DNA from 3 places in the Dyadobacter sp. HNCC25DJ187 genome. Region 3 is predicted to be linked to each of the others. Evidence: riboswitches for the same ligand, from Rfam matches in the RefSeq annotation. Region 3 holds a riboswitch; each other region holds the start of a gene.
The links. A riboswitch is a leader RNA that binds a small molecule or an ion and turns the genes downstream of it on or off. The one in region 3 is predicted to bind S-adenosylmethionine.
Positions count from the first base shown of each region.

Region 1: it holds a riboswitch for S-adenosylmethionine, as region 3 does, so the genes downstream of both, AC1XUE_RS06820 (YceI family protein) here and AC1XUE_RS08220 (homoserine O-acetyltransferase family protein) in region 3, are expected to answer to the same signal.
Region 2: it holds a riboswitch for S-adenosylmethionine, as region 3 does, so the genes downstream of both, AC1XUE_RS01330 (cysteine desulfurase family protein) here and AC1XUE_RS08220 (homoserine O-acetyltransferase family protein) in region 3, are expected to answer to the same signal.

Region 1 covers NZ_JBXHAT010000001.1:1,641,687-1,648,914, reverse strand. The annotation lists gene AC1XUE_RS06830 (DUF4397 domain-containing protein) at 1-112, opposite strand, end outside; gene AC1XUE_RS06825 (TonB-dependent receptor) at 141-2,894, opposite strand; gene AC1XUE_RS06820 (YceI family protein) at 3,185-3,823, opposite strand; SAM riboswitch class I at 4,035-4,134, opposite strand; gene AC1XUE_RS06815 (hypothetical protein) at 4,264-5,577, opposite strand; gene AC1XUE_RS06810 (peroxiredoxin family protein) at 5,932-7,228, shown strand, end outside.
Region 2 covers NZ_JBXHAT010000001.1:348,247-355,474, reverse strand. The annotation lists gene AC1XUE_RS01345 (hypothetical protein) at 1-301, opposite strand, end outside; gene AC1XUE_RS01340 (hypothetical protein) at 372-1,436, opposite strand; gene AC1XUE_RS01335 (RNA polymerase sigma factor) at 2,198-2,785, shown strand; gene AC1XUE_RS01330 (cysteine desulfurase family protein) at 2,831-4,015, opposite strand; SAM riboswitch class I at 4,097-4,191, opposite strand; gene AC1XUE_RS01325 (HD domain-containing protein) at 4,292-4,867, shown strand; gene AC1XUE_RS01320 (chryseobasin-related MNIO class RiPP peptide) at 4,958-5,110, shown strand; gene AC1XUE_RS01315 (multinuclear nonheme iron-dependent oxidase) at 5,129-6,259, shown strand; gene AC1XUE_RS01310 (S9 family peptidase) at 6,834-7,228, shown strand, end outside.
Region 3 covers NZ_JBXHAT010000001.1:1,983,407-1,990,634, reverse strand. The annotation lists gene AC1XUE_RS08235 (SDR family oxidoreductase) at 145-945, opposite strand; gene AC1XUE_RS08230 (S66 peptidase family protein) at 956-1,912, opposite strand; gene AC1XUE_RS08225 (DciA family protein) at 1,946-2,272, opposite strand; SAM riboswitch class I at 2,400-2,508, shown strand; gene AC1XUE_RS08220 (homoserine O-acetyltransferase family protein) at 2,679-3,731, shown strand; gene AC1XUE_RS08215 (M48 family metalloprotease) at 3,814-4,578, shown strand; gene AC1XUE_RS08210 (glycerophosphodiester phosphodiesterase) at 4,659-5,369, opposite strand; gene AC1XUE_RS08205 (FdhF/YdeP family oxidoreductase) at 5,526-7,228, opposite strand, start outside.

The DNA of each region.
Region 1 (7,228 bases), 340 kb from region 3:
CGTCTATGTCCAGGTAAGAGGTGTCTTCGCAGCTTGTAAGTGCGGTCACGCCAACTACTACCAGCAGCGCAGACTGTATCCGTTTCGATAATTTAAATGTGTTTATTTTCATTGTGCTGAGAATTAACGAATGATGGATTTTATAGTTTGGCTGTGATTCTTACGAAAGGCTGTATGCCTGCACTACCGTTCTGCAAGCCTATGATTGAAGGATTGTTACGTGGATTCAGAGAAGGATCGGTATAATCGCCCAATTGATTGAAAGCATTGTTTACACCAATTACACCTTGCAACGATTTTGTAAACGAATAAGCCACTGAGGCATCCACGACCCATATCGGTTTCAGTTTCTGGTAGAAGTAGTCCGGCTGCGGAAAATTGGCGTTTAGTGAAGATGCACTGGTCACCGAGCCAAAATAAATTGCGCGTGCCATGTAAGTGAGTTTTCCCAGTTTATAGGTTCCCTGAACGTTTATTTTCTGACCCGGAATGTGTGAGGTTACCCTTGCTTTTTCACCGTCATTGAAAATGATATAGCGGTAAGCTTCTAGTCCTGCCGGTGTGTTCACGCTGGTTACTTCATTTCTTACAAAATTGGCTCCCAACAATAATGTAAGTGCTCCGTTGCGGAATGGTGTCTTATAGCTACCTGTGATTTCCAATCCTTTTGTTCTTGTACTGAAAGAGTTGTAGAAGAATTTTGCCTGAGTGGTTCCTGTTTGCACGAATAAATTACGCACTTCAAGTGGCAGGTTCACATCCGTTGCGGAAAAGTTACCGGTGTTCCCTACACGATTATTCACATCTACAAGATAAGCATCAGCAGTCAGTTCAAAATTTCTGAAGGGCTGCGTGGTGATCCCCAGTGTATAACCTTTTGATTTTTCAGGTGTAAGTGTCGGGAAGCCGAGTGCGCGGGTTGCTGCACTCTGGTTAGATGCCGTGACCTGATCGATAGCGCGTCCCTGCTGGAAACTGGTTGATGTTTCGGTATAATAATACTGTGCAAGATCCGGAGCTCTGAAGCCTGTATTGTGAGATCCGCGGATACCTAGCTGATCGGTGATATTGAATTTGGAAGCAATTTTATAGGTCGTTACATTGCCTAATCCTGAAAAATTCTCCAGACGTAATGCACCTGAAACCAGCCAGTTTTGTGTAATGTTTGCTTCCACATCTGCGTATCCGGCCAAGATCGAGCGATTTACGTTCACAGCATTTTCAGGACGGAAACCTGCGTGGATCTGAGAGCCCGGAGAAAGTCCGTTCAATCCGATCTGTCCTTCATTCGTGTTGTAGATAATGCCTGCTGCCGTTGTATCCAGTCCCCATACGGTTCTCAAATCTCCTTTGGAGTAGGAAGCAGACTCACCTGCAATGATCTGATAGGTCTCAACCCGGTATTGAGCACCAAAGGCTACATTTATTCCTTTTAGTGCTTTATCGAAGTACCGGCTGATGTCTATACTTCCTGTATTCTGGCTTGCATTATAGCTTCCGGCATCGAATGTTCTTGGTGTTTTCAAACCCAAACTTGCATTCAATGAATTAGTGATTACATTGCCAAAATCATTCTTTCCATATACATTCGAAATATCCACATCCCAGTCGCGGATTTTACCTTTCACACCGACTGCCAGCGATTTATCTGATATGATGTTTTCCATCGCAGGCAGAAAGCCGTCAGGATACAGGAAGGAGTTATTTCGTTCAGTCCACCCCGGCAAACGGTATACGGCAGTGAATTGTGAATTCCTGTGGCTGATTCCCCCGAAAGCATAAACTTCCGCATTTTGCCGTAAAGGAATTGCTGCATTAAAAAATAAAAGTGCATCCTTCGCTTTGTTCGATCCACTTGCACGACGGTCGAAAAAGTGGCGGTCAATACCTCTGCTTGCCAGAATTGCTTCGTCAATTTCTTTGGTGTATATAGCATCGTAATTACGGGTGTTAGCACCGCCTCCGTACACTGGTCCCAGGTATAATCCGGCATCGTCCCTTCCAGGCAATAACGAAATAGCCTGTGTTGCAAATTCTGCTGTGGCATTCAGATAGCCACCTGTTTTACCCAAAGCAAAACCATAATTGGCGTTGGTGCGGGTGCTGGTGCCATCACCACGCCGGCGGGTAGTGGCAGTAGAGCTGATCGTCAATTGTTCGGTGCTTTTACTAAGGACTATGTTGATTACACCTGCAATAGCATCGGAACCATACTGTGCAGCGGCTCCATCTCTCAGAATTTCAACTCGTTCAATGGCGGCAGTAGGTATGGAGTTGAGGTCATAACCTGTGGCACCGTTACCCAATCCACCCCAGTTGATGTTGGAGCTTTTGTGACGACGCTTGCCATTTACAAGTACCAGCACCTGATCTACCCCCAATCCTCTGAGTTGAGAAAGGTTGAGCGCCGATCCGGCATCCCCGGCGTTACTTCCATTTACGGAGTGAAAAGAGGGCGATACGTATTGCAGCAACTGCGTTATACTGACCTGCGGCGCTGATTCTAGCAATGGTTTCAGATCGATTACATCGACAGGAACAGGAGAATCGAGTTTGGTACGGTTCGCATTGCGTGAGCCTACAACCTGTACTTCGCCCAATGTGTGCGTACTTGCCTGAAGTGCCACATTGTATTCATTGGAAGCTTGGATCGGGACTTCGCGGGGAAGAAATCCGATGAAAGAAAAAATCAGAATTTCGCCTTTGATTACCGGTAATGTGAATTTTCCGTCTGCGTCGGAAATGGTTCCCTGACGGGTATTTTTGATCGTGACGTTGACTCCGGGCAGCGGCTCTCCATTTTCAGTGGCGGTCACCCGGCCTGTGATGATGCGCTGTTGGGCGAGCGATGCTGTGGCGATGAAAAGTAAAATAAGTAAAAAGTAGTTTTTCATTCAATGACAGTTTTGGAAGCCAGTGGAAAGCTTCGGGATTTTAAAAGCTGTAAATGGGAGTCAGGCTGCTGACTTGTAATGTATACCAGAAATTCGGATCTGGTTTGAATAAAGTGCGGTCAGGGAGATATTAACGTGATGCTGTAAACGTTGTTCTGATTTGATGATGCACGGCACTTTTACATTGACCTTTAAAGGACGGGGGAGCCTGCAGTTCCGGTCGATTTTTGAGATCTTTATAAAAGCGTAGTTTTAACTACCAAGCCAGCGCATCATCAAATCAGAAAAGTTTACTTGGTTTTGACCTTTGCCGTAGCGCCTGTTTCTGCCGCTACGAGTGATATATCCAGGTTGAAAATGTCATCTATTGCTTTATCACCGATGGATGAGAATACGCTTTTTGAGTTGTACTTGATATCATATTTGGTTCTGTCAATGGCGATTTTAGCTTTGCCGGTTATTTCTTTGCCGTTGCTGATTACCTCTGCCGGGAACGTGATGTCGTTGGTTACTCCTTTAATCGTCAGTTTTCCCTTTACATCGTATTTGTTGGTCCCGGAAGGCGTAGCCGATACGATCTGCAATTTGGCTACCGGATGTTTGTCGACAGCAAAGAAGTCGTCATTTTTCAAGTGACCAACCAGTTTTGCGTTGTATTCCGGATCAGTAATGTCCGTAACAGTCAGGTCTTTCAGGTTGATTTCAAAGTTGCCGCCTTTCAGTTTACCATCGTTCAGGATGAGCGATCCCTGCCTGATCGGTGCCGTTCCTGAATGTTCGCCGGTTACTTTTTTAGCATGCCAAACCAGCTTACTTTGTTTTGCATCCACTGCGTAAGAAGACTCTTTCACGTTTTTATCTGTGGGTCCGGTGAATGATACCAGCCCGAAAGCAGTCAGTGAGAGTATTGGAATAAGTATCTTTTTCATGTTGTTTTTGTTTAATATATTAATTCTATTGATTTTATAGAGTAAATGAGCTTGGTAAATCCGATCAGGATCTGCTAATCCCGACCGGGTTGTTGCTCACGGCGCTTTGCAATTAGCTTCGCCACTTGTCATTCGGGCAGCATTTCCCTTGGCTGTTAGAACGACATAGAACAGGACGAGTTGAACAAAAGATGTTGTGCATGATTTTGTAAATTTATAGTTCCTAAAACTTAGGCAGGTTAGCACTTATTCCACCCTGGAAAGTTGCTAAGAGTTCAATGAGCCTGTCTCTCCCTCTTTCTGTATAAATCCGTATTTACTTTGCAGGAAGTAATTGTAAGACGATGCAAAGGTAAGTTCAAGATTTCCTGATTATCAAAAAACAGACTTGATATTTTGGACTAAATCGGGAATTGTACCACAGAACCGTAAGTAGCCGATCACCATCCTCTTTTCTCTTCCAGCGGGTATTTCTTATCAATCTTCTTCAAAACAACAAAAATGGAGTCTTTGTTTTCATTTATACCTGATAGTACGAACTGGTCGGAATCACGTGGTTCGTACCTAAGCGTTAGTTGTATGGTACTGTCAGCACGGTTTTTAAGTTTGAATACCTTGTTGATTGTATCTGCTTCGTAGCCGTAGTAATGCCTGCCAATATTCCCGTAGTATTCTGTCGTACGAATGGAATTTTTTGTATTGAGCTTAAACGGCTTGTCAAGTTGTATGCTGATTGAATTGAACTTTTCAAATACCACATTTTGCCATCTTGTCGTGTCACCAGTAGCCTCGGGAACAAACCTGTCATTGAGTTTGAATTCAGACACCTTGTAAAAACCACTGATTCCCGCAAGTCCATTTTCGAGAGGAAGTTTGAATGATTTTCCACTTGCATACAGGTTCCAATACCCAAAACCACGATAAACTACGAAAAGTAAAATGAAACCGTATTTCAAAGTCAGTCTGGCATATTTATACCAGGTAGCCGGTAGTTCAAACTGTTGAACGTAAGTAAGTGCAACCGCTTTGTATTCAATAACAATCTGATAAAACTTATTTGCATCTCGAACCAGAAGCAGTAGAGAAAGGCTCAGCAGATGCAGGCTCGTGAGTTCCACACCGGCATTGTAGCCAATATTCACAAACCAGATAGGTAATAAAATCGCGATCATCATCAATGCTCCAAGCGTGGTCGTGCGACGGGACAACAGCAGCAGTGTCGCTACCAGTTCAAATATCCCTGCGAAGACTTCGAACACAGGGGAAACGCCGGTCGTGAGCCAATACAATTTACCAGGCGTGAAGTCTCCCAAATTTGTATTAAGCTGACTGATCGTCGGAAAGGGCATTTGCACAGGAAACACTTTGGCCCATGCAAACCACGACATGCGCAAGGCTACACCGTATCTTGCGGCGGCATAAAACCAATAGTACACCTGTTCATCATTTTTTCGTCTTTTATCGATCTGTTGCCAGAGCAGACCTGCAGCGATACATACCAGTACAGTAATAAACCACCCAGTGTAATTCTTTCCCTCCTGGCTCGCAAAAAACCAGGGTTTGTTTTGGGATACGACATCCAGCCAACGGAAGGGGTAAGCGTTGACATTGAAACCGGCGTCAAAGTTCTGCTTGTAAAACTCCGGATTAAAAGGAATAGTGCTTACCACAGCATATACCAAAGCTGCGCGCACGGCGATTTGTTCGTAGGCTTCCCATGGCGAGGATAGCCCATTGGTCTCTTTTTCAGACATGATTATTTGAGTAAAAAGGATTAAACTGGCACACGTATTCTTTCAGAAACAAAATCAGTTGGCGTGTGTAGGGTGCAAAAGTAGAATGGCTTTCAGGGCCTTGCAACTGATTTGGTGGTATGAAATCGGATAAATCCATTAAATCTATAAAATTAATAGACAAATGATTGTGATCATTTTTTTGACGCTCTATATTTGCCACAGGTTTTAGGATAACACAGCATGCTGATCTTATCATGAAACGCTGAGTGCCGGGGGAAATCCTGCAAATGTCCCCGGTTTGAGTAAGCCTTTCGGAACTTCCTCCGGATGGTGGTATTGTAATCATTTTATAATCTTTTCAAATCAACTTGTATGAAAATCAACCAGATCAAGTCTGTGGCGTTAGCAGGGGCCACGTTTTTGAGCAGCTTCGCCTTCGCCGACGACCATTCAGCCGGTAAATCTCCGAAGCAGGGTATTTGGAGAGGGGAGTTCGTGATCAGCGAAACCAGAATCCCTTTCAATTTCGAGTATAATAACAAAGACAAAGACCATCCGGTGTTGACGTTGCTGAACGGTACAAGACGCGATGATTTCAAAGTGACCAAGTTGAGCGGAGATTCGATCTTCGTGAAGATGAATACCTATGATGCTGCGTTGGTAGCCAATGTGGAGTCGGACGGGAAGATTACGGGAGAATACAGAAGTCTGGTTCCGGGTTTCCGTGGAAGCGCACTACCGTTTTCAGCAGAACATGGAAAGGACTACAGATTTGTAGAAAAAGGAAAGGAACAACCTACTAAACATAATTTATCCGGGAAATGGGATCTGGCCGTGTACAGCAAGGCAAAAATGCCGGACAACATTGCGATCCTGAAACAGGAAGGTAATAAGTTGACAGGCGTGGTGATGTCGACAGTGGGCGACAGCCGCGAGCTGGAAGGTGTGGTACAGGGTGATGAGTTTGTACTTTCTCACTTCTCAGGACCAAACCCAAGGGTATACAAGGGTAAGATCAATGAAGACGGTTCTATCACGGGGGTGATCAGCTCCGGTATTTATGACAATACTAAATTCGAAGGAAGTAAAAATGCGCAGGCATCTTTACCGGATCCTTATAAACTGACATTTCTGAAGGAGGGGTACAGCAAACTGGATTTTACATTGCCTGACCTAGACGGAAAAAATGTGTCATTGAGCGACGACAAATACAAAGGCAAAGTGGTCATTGTAGAAATCATCGGGACATGGTGTCCTAACTGTACCGATCAGACTACCTTCCTGGCTCCATGGTACAAAGCCAATAAAGAACGTGGAGTAGAAGCCATTGCCATTGGTTTTGAGCAGAAGGATGATCTGGCTTATGCCAAATATACGCTGGGAACGCTGAAAAAGAAATATGGTATCGAGTATGATATCCTGTTCGGTGGTATCGCAGACAAGAAAGTGGCGTCAGAGAAACTGCCTGCTTTGAATCGCATGATGGCATTCCCGACAACCATTATTATTGACAGAAAAGGAGATGTACGCCAGATTCATACCGGCTATACAGGAGAGGTTACCGGTGATTATTTCACTGAGTACGTTAAAAAATGGAACACAGACCTTGACGCGCTGATCGCTGAACCTGTGCCTGCATCATTTGCTGCATCTACGGGCAAATCAGTAA
Region 2 (7,228 bases), 1.6 Mb from region 3:
AAAGGTTTTCTCCACCCGACTGCCAAACATCTGCAGTTTGACTTCTTCCAGTTTGGACAATATTTGACTCATTATCCCCAACAGGATTACCTCCATTTCTTTGCAATACCGTTGCGTTATTCTGTGATCCTGCAGTGGTACTAACGCCAGTTTGAGTTACGTTGGATAGTTGCGAGTTCCCCCTTTGCGTGACATCCGCATTATTGTAATTAGAATTTTGCGTAACATTAGAAGTACTATTCTGTGCAAAGAGGTAGGTCCCTGAGAGAAGGAGTGCTACGGTAAAAGTTAATTTTTTCATAATTTTAGTAAAATGAGAAAGGATTAAAAAAGTGTGAAATATGAAGTAATCTAGACTGATAGATTCAGATTTACTGATCTGCCTGGGTCACACGAGCCATGTTACCCGCCCCCGACTGAAATACGATTGATTCGCTTCCGATACCCGTCTGCGTCACGGTTTGCATGTTGTTGTTTCCAAATTGATCTGAAATGATTTTCAACCCAAAGCCATCCTGAGAAAAAATCCCGGTATTGTTGTTTCCCAACTGTAAAGCACCGGAGACGCTGGATCCTGTGATACGGTTGTCGTTACCTGACTGACGTATATGAAAAGCGTTATCGTCTCCTATCTGATTAAGCAAAATGTTGTTGCCATCTCCTTGCTGAAGCGCATTCGATGAAGCTGTTCCCGCAATTCCCACTACGCTATTGCGGTCTCCCAGTTGCGTAGCGTCGAATCTATTACTACTACCCTCAGTGATGATTCGGGCATTGTTATCATCACCACTCTGCTGGATAATACTATAATTGTCAGAGCTGTTTAGACCAATAATTTGTTGAAATGCACTGTTGCCATCTGATGTCTGCTGTATTCTGGCTTCATTATCTATACCTTCAATACGTTGCGAAGCATCGTTGTTGTTTCCGGACTGTACCACAGCTCCTTTCGAATCAATGGCCTGATGTGCAAGCTGATCAGATTGGTTACCAGCACCACCCTGACTTAAGGACAAATAGGAACCGCCGGACAATTGTCCTTCGATTCTTTGTAAACCAGCATTTTCTGACCCATATTGTTTTGAATAGGTCTCATTATTTTGGTTGAATGCGCCATCTGCACCTATGTACGCTTCAAGTGTGTTATTACCCTCCTGAATAACCATAGTAGTGTGTGAGTGACCAAATTGCTCAACTTTCGAATTACTCTCTTTGAGGTTGTAGGCAGCGATGTCTTTCTGGCTCACATCGGTCACGTTTTCTTGTGAAGGTAGAGCCGAGTTGCTCGTCTGAAGAACAGATGAGGTGTGTGTACCGGTCTGGTTGACGATACTTCTATTGTAATCTCCGGTTTGCGTTACAACCGAAGAGTTGTTTTGAGCAAGCACATGGAATCCACTCAGTAGCGTTGCCACCGTCAAGGTTAGTTTCTTCATATTTTCTTTCGTTGAGGAGAGTTAATATGCACCCCATTCTGTCGGCGCTGTTACATTAGTCGTTTCTGAAGTAGAATTCTCCTGTATTATTCCAAAAAAAAATTTAATAAAATTTAGATTTTGCTCATTTTCAGCGAGTTGTATATTGTAAAAATTGAAATAATATCACTGATATGTGTGTTAATATCTATCGTTAAGGTGAATATATTCTACTAAAATATTTCACTTCTCTCTGTTTTGATAGAAATTATTTTGTATTGATAGAATGAATTTTCATAATTGTTGATATATTTGCCAGTATAAACCCAGTTAATTCTTAATTTATTCCAAATCCTCATGTATGAAAAATTTACTATTCACTAAAATTCAACCTAAGCTGCAGATGACTACCAACTCACATATTCCCAAGTCATCCACATAGTATTTCTGTGTCTGGTCAGCCAGATCAATACTTTCGTAATTACATCAACATCCCAGCCATTCCGGCAACACAACCACTCAACGTTTCTAGTTCTACTTCATGGAACCCGCTTTAAAGGTTCTGATGATATATTTTATATGCTGGACGATGATGTAGTTGAAACAATGATCTGTAAATCCACTGTTTGCGACAGTTTGGCAAAATGATTTGATTGTGTCAAGAATTAACTTTTGATACAAAAGGAATCTGTATGCCGATACATTTCGTTTAAGTTGATTTTCCGCTGGCCGAATAATCCTATCATCAGGACACAATTCGTAACCAAACATGGAAAACCATTATGAATTATTTTCAAAGTAATTATGATGAAACAGCACTGATTCTGGCACTCAGAAATGGTGGTGTTGAAAGAGAAAAAAGTGTTAATCAGCTCATTAACGGATATAAAGGGTATATTTTTAAAATTCATTCAGAGACCGGACTCAACGAAACTGCACTGGGTGATCTATATACCGACACAGTTATGCTGGTATTAAAGCACATTGAAAATGAAACCTTTAGGGGAGATAGTCGCCTTTCTACCTATTTCTACAAAATATTATATTTTAAAACCGTTGACTTTATTCGAAAGCATGCATCAAGTAAAATTGAGTATATGGATGAGGTCCCGGAATTAGGAGATGAAGCGCAGAATATTACCGGACAAATAGAAGCCAGGGAAGAGATGGGTCAGATTATCAGGCTGTTAGACAGAATGTGCTCACCTTGCAGGGAAATAATTATGGATTGGGCTTACTGGGGATTTAAGCCCGAAGAAATTGGCAAAAAAATTGGAGAAACTGACCCGGTGAAGTACTCCAAGCTCAAGTACAATTGCATAGACAAGTTTAAAAAATTATGGCTGCAACGATTCAGTCATCTCAATTAATAACACGAGCCAGTCTGCCTGTATCGCAGACTGGCTCGTACAAGTTTATGATGCAAGCGGAATAGAAGCTTGTAATGACAGCACATCTTCTGCCTGATCAGACTGGTAAATTCTGATGATCGCTTTAATAATGTGATCCACCTCCTCCAATGTGTTAAATTTGCTAAAAGAAAATCGTACGATTTCTTTATCAGGATTTTTATATATAGCGCTGATCACATGTGAACCGCCGGTCCGCAGATTCGAACATGCACTGCCACCCGACACCGCGATTCCTAACTGATCCAGCTGGTTTACCAGGCTTCCTGAAAGTAAAGCAGGAAATGCAACACTTACAATATTAGAAAGACCTTTACTTTCAGAACGGCTTTCACCGTTGAATGTAATCCCGCCGATAGTGAGGTCATCCAAACTTGCTATCAAATGTTTCTTCAAAGTTGCTACGTGATTTTGTACAACCGCCCTGCTTTTGTAGGCCACCTCCAGTGCCTTGGCAAGGCCGACGATACCGGCAACATTTTCCGTTCCGCCTCGCTGTCCGTTCTCCTGACCGCCTCCGACAATGAGCGGCTTAATCTGATTTCGCTTGTTGATATATATGAAGCCGATTCCCTTTGGACCATGAAACTTATGTGCAGATCCTACTAAAAAATCCACATTCACTTCAGAAACGTTGATGAGAAGTTTGCCCATGGTTTGCGTGGTGTCCGTATGAAATACAGCATTGTACTTTTCAGCCAGTTCCCCCACGGTTTTAATATTGGTAATGTTACCTATTTCATTATTTCCATGCATCAGACTGATCAGTGATTGTGGGTTATGATCCAGCAATACCTCCAGATGTCTGAGATCCACATTGCCAAAATCATCCAGTTTCACATAGCTGACCTCTATATCTCCTGCCTTTTCGTGATGCGACAGATGCTGTAAAACAGCTTTATGTTCAATTTTGCTGGTGATGACATGGCTGATATCATTTGATCGGATAGCGCCTGTCAATGCCAGGTTATTAGCCTCTGTAGCTCCCGACATAAAAAATATTTCTTCAGCTGAAGCTCCGATTAAGCTTGCTACCTTTTGCCTGGATGCATGAATAGCCTCACGGGCGGTCCTGCCAGCCCAATGTGAAGACGAAGGATTCCCATAATGATGAGTCAGATAGGGCAATATAGCTTCAATTACCAAAGGGTCAAGGGAAGTAGTTGCTGCATTATCACAATATATCTCCATGTACAATCTAAAAATTAAAATTCCATAAAATCAAGACAACCACCGGTGATTGCCTCCAACACTTACTTTGTGGGATATCGGGATTTATCAATAGAATTAGGTTGGGGCACCTTAATAAGATAATAGGTTGCCAGAAGATCACAGAGCCTAACCTCTCCCTTCATTCTCAATAAATCTACTAAATCGATAGGCAAAGTAATATTAATGTTTTGAGAAACACAAATTTTAGCGGTATATTTTTTTTGGCTTTATAAGCTGAAACAAAAATAGTGTGGTATGGATCTGACTTCAAGACAACATAAACTTTTAGAATTTGTAAAACATTGGCACGGCGATCAGCAGAGAAAGTATGAGCCACTGCCCTACTGGCATCATCTGGTTGCAGTGGCCAAATTGGTGGCAGCTCATGAAAAAACGGAAGGTGCAATTGAAATCGCACTGTGTCACGATTTATTGGAAGATACCGATTGTGCGCCGGCCAACCTGAAGGACCATTTGACCACCACGGGCTATAGCCAGGCATTGGTGTCATTTATTATGGAGGGTGTTATTGGTATTACCGATGTTTTTACGAAAGAAACCTATCCGGACCTAAATCGAAGAGAAAGAAAAAAACGGGAAGTGGAAAGGCTTGGAAAAACCACGGCCATTGTACATTCTATTAAATATGCTGATTTGACGGACAACGCCCGATCCATCGTTGAAGGTGATCCGGGCTTTGCACGCGTTTATCTACATGAAATGGTCAACATCCTGAATCACATGCGGTCAGGTAATATTAATTTATTGATTAATTGTTGTGTAACCCTGGATCGTGCCAGGCAACAGCTTCATTTGAAAAGGACAGAATAATTACAAAAAAAGTTGATTCGTTTACAACCATTACCGGCCGTTCTGCATCATCATTCTGAAACTTTTATAAAATATAATTGTATTGGCCGTATGAAAATTCCGAAAGCAGTTTTACAAGCCGTAGTGGCTGCTGTGGTAGTTACATCAGTAACAGCCTGCAGCGTGAGTGACGTCAATCCGGAAGGAGAAAGAGTCACCAAGAATAAACAGGTAGATCCATGTCCGGGTTGTGGTATGGGCTGATAAGATAAAATCCATTCCATGCGTGAAATTTACTCATCCCTATCATGTAATCTGGACGCCAATATTCTGTTGGCGTCCATTCCTCTTTTTGAGATGGAAAAAATTGAGGCAATCGAATGGTCGTTCGATGCCTTACATAAGTATGAGCAAATCCCTTCGTGGTTCGTAGAACTGGTTGCTGAATACGCTCGCAACAACCGGCTCGTTGGTCACGGTGTTTATTTTTCCATATTTTCCGGAAAGTGGCTGCCTGAGCAGCAACAATGGCTCAATAAACTGGCAAAATTTTGCAGTGACTTTCAATTCGATCATATATCTGAGCATTTTGGTTTTATGACCGGCACCGACTTTCACAAGGGAGCTCCGATCAGCATACCCTTTACTCAAAACACAGTTGATTTAGGTGCAGATCGACTGGCGCGGATTCAGGATGTGTGCCAATGCCCAGTCGGCTTAGAAAATCTGGCTTTTGCTTATTCCTATGATGAAGTGCAAAAGCAAGGAGATTTTCTTGATCAATTAACCGAAAAAGTGAACGGGTTCCTGATACTTGATCTGCATAATGTCTATTGCCAAATACATAATTTTAATATCCCTGCCCGGCAACTACTTGCGGCTTATCCATTAGAGAGGGTCCGTGAAATCCATATTTCGGGTGGAAGTTGGGAACAGGCACTCGCTTCTGATAAGTTGATCCGACGTGATACACATGATGACGCCGTTCCTGAGGAAGTTTTTCAATTACTGAACGAAACCATCCCACTGTGCCCCAACCTGAAATTCGTCGTGCTCGAACAGCTTGGCTCCGCACTGGCCACCGAAGAGAGTCAAATTCATTTTCGGTCAGATTTTAATCGAATGGACGCTATCGTTAAGTCACACTTACGAACATACAACCTGACAGTTACGAACGAATTCCTGCCCAATACTTCCGTCAATATTAGTTCGATGCCTGTCGAGGATATGCTTCTCTATGAACAACAGCAACAACTTTCTCAAATTCTTGAGTGTGCTACGGATTTACAGCACGCTCAACAAATGCTGCACGCATCTTCCCTGCGTTCTTCAGCGTGGCATATTGAACAGTGGGCACCCGAAATGCTTCAGACCGCGATAGCTATTGCCCAAAAATGGAAATACGGATTTTAACAATCCTCCTCATTCGAACCGATGAATAACCTGCTTGATTTTTCTGTATTTTGAAGCTATTCTTCGGTTTTCATCACTTCCCGGTACTTCTTTACAACACTTTATCGAATCCAAAAACAGCATTACTTATTTTATTTTACGTTTTGGCTGATATACGGAATATAATGCCTTCAAATTGGCATTGTACCAAACCTTGCATCCATACAAGTTAATATCGGTAAAAAAGCCGCTAAATACCACCAAGTTTATGGCGTAACATAACGGTAATTTTACAAATAGAATAAAACAAGAATTTATAGGCTATTCGCCAGCCTGGTTATTGTAGATCCGTTCAACCTGACAACTCCGGCGGTTTCAGAGATGAGAAACCACAAGCTTGAGGAATAAAAGCAGAGAAAGGAAATGCATGCAGCAAGCGATGATAGCCCAAAATACTGGCGGAAAGCAGTAAGGTAAAAAAGCCTGACAGCGTCAAATACCACATAACGAAACCTGACTTTGAATAAAAAAAACTTTCCCAAAAAGAAAGACAGGAAAACTATTGCCTAAACAATTCCATACTCACTCATTACAAATGACCGCTTTTACAAAATTCACGAGGAACTCAGTAGCCGGTGTTGGGGCTCTTTTGGCTATTCTGACTGGAATAGAATGCGAAGCACAAAAATCGTTGCCTGCCTACAAGCCAAGCCAGGCAGAGCTACTTGCTTCCTATAAAAGGATGGAGCTTTCAGACTCTTTATCCAAGGGAAGCGTACTCAAATCGAATGTTCAGCCAGGCTGGCAGGCAGATGGCCAGTCATTTTGGTATAAAAACGTACTTAAGGATAGCCTTACAGAGTATATATATGCATCTCAGGGAAAGAAAACCAAACTTTTCGATAATCAGAAAATAGCTCAGGCGTTGAGCAAAGCCACCGACAGCACTTTTTCGGGTCCTAAACTCATGTTACAGGATATTCGCATTGA
Region 3 (7,228 bases):
TAACCATTACTCCGGTATATTCTTCCGTTGTAGTTGTCTGGTCTGAACGCTTTAGCGGGCTGAACGGTTGAAGGAAAACTACTTTAAAGTAAAGCCGTCTTTCCGCAAAGCCGTGCAGCCTGCTTACACATGCAGACGGGAGAATTATTCCGGTATATTTTTCCTCACCTGATCAAACAGAACGTTTGGTAAAAAGCGCTTCAGATAGATAGCTGCTACCTCCTTCAATCCACCTATATATATTTCTTTCTTATCCTTCCGGACGGCCTGAAGGATTTGCCTGGCACATTCTTCCGCCGGAATACCATTGGCCTGGTTAGAATCCATTTTGCCAAATTTACTACCGGATTCATTCAGTGCATTCAGAGAAATATTGGTGCGGATGTATCCCGGGCAAACCGTAGTTACTTTGATATTATCCTTATATCCCTCAGCTCTGAGTGAATCGTAAAAGCCATGCAATGCGTGCTTGGCTGCGTTATAACCAGAGCGCATAATGGTGCCTATTTTGCCAGCCACACTACTTATTACGATAAAATGGCCACTTTGCTGTTTGATCATATACGGCAGTACCGCTTTTGTAATGGCTACGGTACTATAAAAATCCACATCCATCAATTTGCGGTATACATCCAGATCAGTATCAACGATGTAGGAACGCTGACTTACACCGGCATTATGTACCATAATATCTATCTGGCCGAATGTCTGAATGATCAGTTCCGCTGCAGGCTTTGCCTTTTCGAAGTCGGTCACATCCATAGGTATTATCAATATGGAAGTCTCCGGAAGTCCGGTTAATTTGCCCACACGAATCAGTTCTTCTTCTCTTCGTGAGGTGAGTACAAGTCTGGCTCCCTGCTGGGCGAATGCCATGGCTATTGCTTCTCCGATACCAGAAGAAGCACCTGTAATCCAGACAACCTGATTTTTGAAAGTTTCCATCATGATTGATCTATATTGAGTTCGTTGAGGGGTGTTCAAAACGGAGCGAAACTCCGTCTGTTTTGACTTCCAGGTGTGCTGAGGCACCCACGATCATCGTACGGTTATCAGCTACATGACCGCAAGGGAAATCGTAACAAACCGGATAAGTATATGCAGATGTGTGTTCTGCTATGATCGCATTTGCATCTTTACCGAATGATGGTGAAATATTATCTCGCATGTCTGAGAACTGCCCTACAATCAGTCCGGCCAAATGATGTAGCTTTCCTGAACGCTTCAGTTGGATCATCATCCGGTCCAGGTTGTACATATACTCATTAACATCCTCAATGAAAAGGATTTTTCCTGTTGTATCTGTATCGGTAGGTGAGCCAATGAGATGAGCAAAAAGGCAAAGATTACCGCCAATCAGTTGTCCGTAAGCCGAACCTTCGCGGTTGAGGTCATGTGCAGGAATATAATATTCAGGTAAATGGCCAAACAATGCGCTTTTTAGTGACTCCGCAGCTTCGGTTGCTCCGGATAGGGACATCGTTTTGACCATCGGAGCGTGCATGCCGGCGAATCCGGTTTGATACATACCGGCCAGCAAAGCTGTCAGGTCACTGAATCCGACGATCCATTTGGGTGATTTTAAGAATTGGGTATAATCCAGCTGATCAATAATTCTTGAACAGCCATATCCTCCCCGTGCCGCAATGATGGCTTTAATTTCAGGATTGTCAAGCATACGCTGCAGATCCAGAAGCCTGTCATCATCACTAGCGGAAAACTGATGAAAGCTGCTCTTGATGGTAGTGCCCTCTATGACTTTGAGATTCCACTGATCGCGCAACATAGCAATGCCATCCGTTAAATCATCATATCTGACCACGCTGGCGGGAGCTACAATACCCACTTTATCACCCGGTTTTAAAAACGGAGGAAATACAATCGGATTAATAGAGTTGTTTTTTGGTTGCATCGGAAGAGCATACTTTCATTCCGGGACGGATAGTTAAATAAATACGACTTCTGCTACAAGGTCGCTTTTCATTTCCCGGTTGATTAATTCAATGATTTTGTATTTCGCACGCACCAGTTCATTACGAAGTGGGGCTGATTCAATTTGAAGAAAAAGTGTACGGTCTTTGATAAAGACCTTCTTTGTCCTGGAAGCAATCGCATCACCCATAATTTTATCCCAATGTGCAACTACATAGGATTGGTCGAATCGATTTCTCAATTTGTACTTGTCCAGCATTTGCTCAATAGCATCTTTCAGCGGCGTTACGCCCGGGCGTCGCGATGCTTGCTCTTTATTGAAACGATAATGTTGTGCCATAGGAAATGAAGACAAGATGCAAATGTACGCATATACCCATTCAAATAATTCGATGAGGAATTTGTTTTTTCAGACATCCGGCCTTAATATTGTGCTATCAAGTCAATTGCTTCACTAATCAGCGATTGATTTATAAAGAAGAGGCGAGAGAATGGGCTCTAGGAACCTCTGGCAACCTGCTACCAAATAGGAGAAAGGTGCTAATTCCCACCTAAGTTATTTAGGAGATATAAATTCAATTCGTAAAAGAACTTACAGTTAGAAATTTCCGTAAGCCGGATGGCTTTAATCTCGTATCTGACGCTGAAACCGTTTTTCATTAGGTGGGTTTTCGTATAGCTTGTGTTTTATACACTGGATATACGTTTTTAAATGATCTATAATTAAAACCTGTGCTCTGGCACTTATGCAAGCGGAACAAAAAATATTCAGATATCCATATACTTATTCTCTTGAACTAGGTCGCGAATTACCTGGCTTTGAGCTCGCTTACACTACGCTTGGAACCAGGAATGAGGCAGAAGATAATATTGTGTGGATATGCCATGCGCTTACAGGGAATGCTTTTGCCGCTGAATGGTGGGATGGACTGGTAGGGGAAGGGAAATATTTTGATCCCGCCAAGTACTTTATTGTTTGTGTCAATGTATTGGGATCAGCATATGGCTCTACCGGGCCGGCTTCCGTTAACCCATTGACGCAAAAGCCATATTACCGCGACTTTCCTGTCATTACTGTCAAAGATGTTGTAGGTACACTGGACATACTCCGTCAGGAGTTGCAAATCAAAAAAATCAATATATGTATAGGAGGCTCATTGGGCGGACAACAGGCACTGGAATGGGCAGTGGAAGTTCCTGATCTGTTTGAAGAACTGATTCTGATCGCTTCCAACGCATTGCATTCGCCGTGGGGAATCGCGTTCAACGAATCACAGCGTATGGCTATTGAGGCTGATCCCAGTTTTAAAGAAGACCATGAAGAAGGAGGGAAGCTTGGCATGAGAGCAGCCCGTTCGATGGCACTTTTATCATACCGGAATTACGATACCTATAATTTTACCCAGGCGCGCGACAATCCTGATCAGATTGATGATTTTCGGGCATCTTCCTACCAGCAATACCAGGGAGATAAGTTTATGAAAAGGTTTAATGCTTATTCCTACTGGACTTTGTCAAAGATTATGGATTCACATAATGTAGGCAGAAACAGGGGAGGAATCGTGCATGCGCTGGGTATGGTGAAAGCTAAAACGCTCGTATTAGGAATTAAATCTGACTTATTGTTCCCGCTTACAGAGCAGCAATTCATTGCCAGACACATTCCTGACGCAGTTTTCCAGGAAATTGATTCCCTGTATGGACACGATGGTTTTTTAATCGAGTATAAGCAATTAGCACAGGTAATTAAGGCCTGGCAACAAACCAATGGTCAGCTTCAGTCTGCACGATTGGAATAACAATTACAAACTTTTTCTTATTGCCAGTCCTGTACATGTGTGCAGGACTTTTTTATTTAATTTAAAATTTTAACTTTCCGCCATGCGTAAAATAGGAGCAAAGCTGATACTCGCCCTTCTGATTATTGTGGGCATGCTGTATAGCTATTTCAGCAAAACGCAGGTAAATCCGGTTACGGGAGAAAAACAACGTGTGGGACTCACACCGGAAGAAGAAATCCAACTTGGCCTTCAATCCGCTCCCCAAATGGCAGTTGAATTCGGTGGTTTGCATCACGACAGAGCTTTACAAGCAAAAATAAAGACAATTGGCAAAAAACTGGTGAATCATTCCGAAGCGGACAAGTCGCCGTATCAATTTGATTTCCATGTGCTGGCAGATGAAAAAACGATCAATGCTTTTGCGTTGCCGGGTGGACAAATATTCATCACAGCCGGATTATTGAAGCAGCTTAAAACGGATGATGAAATCGCCGGTGTGCTGGGTCATGAAATAGGACATGTAATTGGCAGACATGCTGCGGAACAAATGGCAAAAGGAGATTTGCTACAAGGATTGGCAGGAGCGGCCGGCGTTGCGGGCGGGGATTATTCATTCGCACAGACCGCACGTTATGTAGCACGACTTATTGATTTGAGCTACGGAAGAAGTGACGAGCTCGAATCGGATGACTTTGGGGTGAAATATATGATTGCAGCTGGTTATAAGCCGGAAGCTTTGTTGGCAGTGATGAAAATTCTGGCTCAATCTCCGAAAAGAGAAATGGAATTCATGAGTACGCATCCAAACCCTGCTAACCGGGAAGAGAAGATACGAGAAGCGATGAGCAAGTACGGTAAAAAATGAAAATACCGTATATGTAAAAAGGAATAATTCCGGATTTAATCCGAAACCATTCCTTTGATATACTGGTAATCTAAGCCGGATTATTTTGTAATCTTCAAAAGTAACTCAGGCTCGTTGGTGGTGATAAAATCTACATTTCTCTCTAAAAACCATTTCATGGTTGCCTCATCATTCACTGTCCATACATTCGTAGAAAGTTTCAGATCACGCATTTCTTTCAAATAGCCCTCATTTTTTTTGTAGACGCTGTAGTGATAATCGATACCATCCAAGCCGGCAGCTTTGATTTCAGAAGGCGTTTTGTCGCCGTTCAGGTATTCCACATGTGCTTTAGGAGCGAGTTCTTTCACTTTCATACAAACGTCAAAATCGAAGGCGATATAGTCGGTAATTTTTTCGACTTTGTATTTTTTTACCAGTTCTACACATTGAGCAGCCAGTGCCAGCGAACGTTCCTTACTGATGGAGGAAGTTTTAATTTCAAGAATCAATCTTGTTTTCTTTTGCTTGCCACCTGTTTTGAGATAATTTTCAAGCGTAGGCAGACTTTCTCCATTACTTAGTTTGATGGCTGACAGCTCCGCAGCAGTTGTTTTCTCAATATGCGTTCCTTTAATAGCATGGTCGTGATGTACAAAAATGACAGAATCAGCGGACATGTGTACGTCAAACTCCGCACCATAGCATCCCAGTTTGATGGCATGTTCAAGCGCGCCGATAGAGTTTTCAGTAGCACCTGTATTCTTCCAGGCTCCGCGATGGGCAATCACTTTATTTTTATTCTGAGACATAGCGTTTGGGGCAATCAGGCACAGCATCGCCGCACAAAAAATAATGGTTGTTTTTAACATATCAAGGTTATTATACATGTTCAAAAAGCGCCTGTTCAGGCTGTTTTTTGTTGCAAAGAAAAGGAACTGGTAAGGTATGAAAATATTAAATTTGTGTTAAGTAGTAACCGAGCTCTCCACATTTTCAGATGCTATATGTTTTTGTATACTGATAATCACATACTTTGATGTCGGTGTATTACTTTTTTCAGCTACGCTCTCTAATGGTACCAACACATTCGCTTCCGGGAAATAAGTGGCGCAACAGGTTTCAGGAATAGGGTAGCTCACTACAACGAACTTACGGGCAAGTCGCCTGGATCCACCAAATTCATTGATCAGATCCACAACATCACCTTCGTTCAGATTCCTCTCACGTATATCTTTTGCATTCATCAGTATCACTCGGCGTTCTTGATGAATTCCTCTGTAACGATCATTGAGACCATAAATGGTAGTATTGAATTGATCATGGCTACGAATAGTCATCATGATCAGTTGATCTTTGTCTAACTGCGTTTCCTGAGCGGTTGCTACATTAAATTGTGCTTTTTCGGATGTCGTATCAAACCTGCCTTCTCTGTTACAATTAGGTAAATAAAATCCGCCGGGTTTGCGAACACGCTCGTTATAATTGTCGAATCCGGGAATTGTTCTTTCTATATCTGCCCGGATCACATCGTAATTTTGCAAATAGCGATCCCAGTCAATTCTACTTTTTTTACCAATCGTCGCTTTCGCCAGTTTACATACAATAGCTGGTTCGCTTAACAAATGGTCGGAAACCGGATCCAGAATACCACGTGATGACTGAATTACACCCATAGAATTCTCGCAGGAAACAAATTGCTCCATTCCGCCGGTTTCATCTTTGTCGCTTCTGCCTAAACATGGCAGAATAATTGCTTCTTTTCCATGAATCAAATGGCTGCGGTTGAGCTTGGTAGAAACCTGTACGGTAAGACTGCATTTTTGTAAAGCTTCAGCAGTGTAAAGTGTATCCGGCGTAGCCGACAGGAAATTGCCACCCATAGCGAAGAAAACGTGTGCTTTTTCCTCATGCATTGCTTTAATGGCTTTCACTACATCATAGCCGTGCTTCGATGGAGGCGTGAATCCAAAGTTCTTTTCAATTGAATTTAAAAGACTTTTTGATGGCTTTTCAAAGATACCTACCGTTCTGTCACCCTGTACATTGCTATGGCCACGCACCGGACAGGTACCAGCTCCCGGCTTACCAATACTCCCTTTCATAAGTAGTAAATTCACAATCTCTTTGATGGTATCCACCGCATTCTTGTGTTGCGTAAGTCCCATTGCCCAGCAGACAATAATCTTCTTCTTCGGTCCTAGTATATGTGCCGTTTCTTCCAGTTGGCCCAAAGGAATCCCGCTCTGGCTGGCAAGCTTGTTTAAATCTTTGCAAAGCAGACTTTCCTTCCAATCTTCAAAACCATTGGTCTGTTTGCTTATGAAATCATGATCCAGTATTGCTCCGGGAGTTTCTTCTTCCATTTTTAAAAGCATCAATGCAATAGCCTGCAGTGCAGCCATATCACCATTGATCTTAACTTGTAAAAATAGGTCGGTCAGCTCCGGCTTAAGACCTAATACGCCCTGTACAGTCTGTGGATTGTTAAAAGCCATCAGTCCTGTTTCGGGCAGGGGATTGATCGAGATAATAGTAGCTCCCTTGCCTTTGGCTTTTTGCAGAGCAGTCATCATTCGCGGATGGTTCGTGCCGGGATTCTGGCCCAGAATAATGATAGCTTCCGCTTCATAGAAATCTTCAAGCGTAACTGAGCCTTTTCCTATACCCA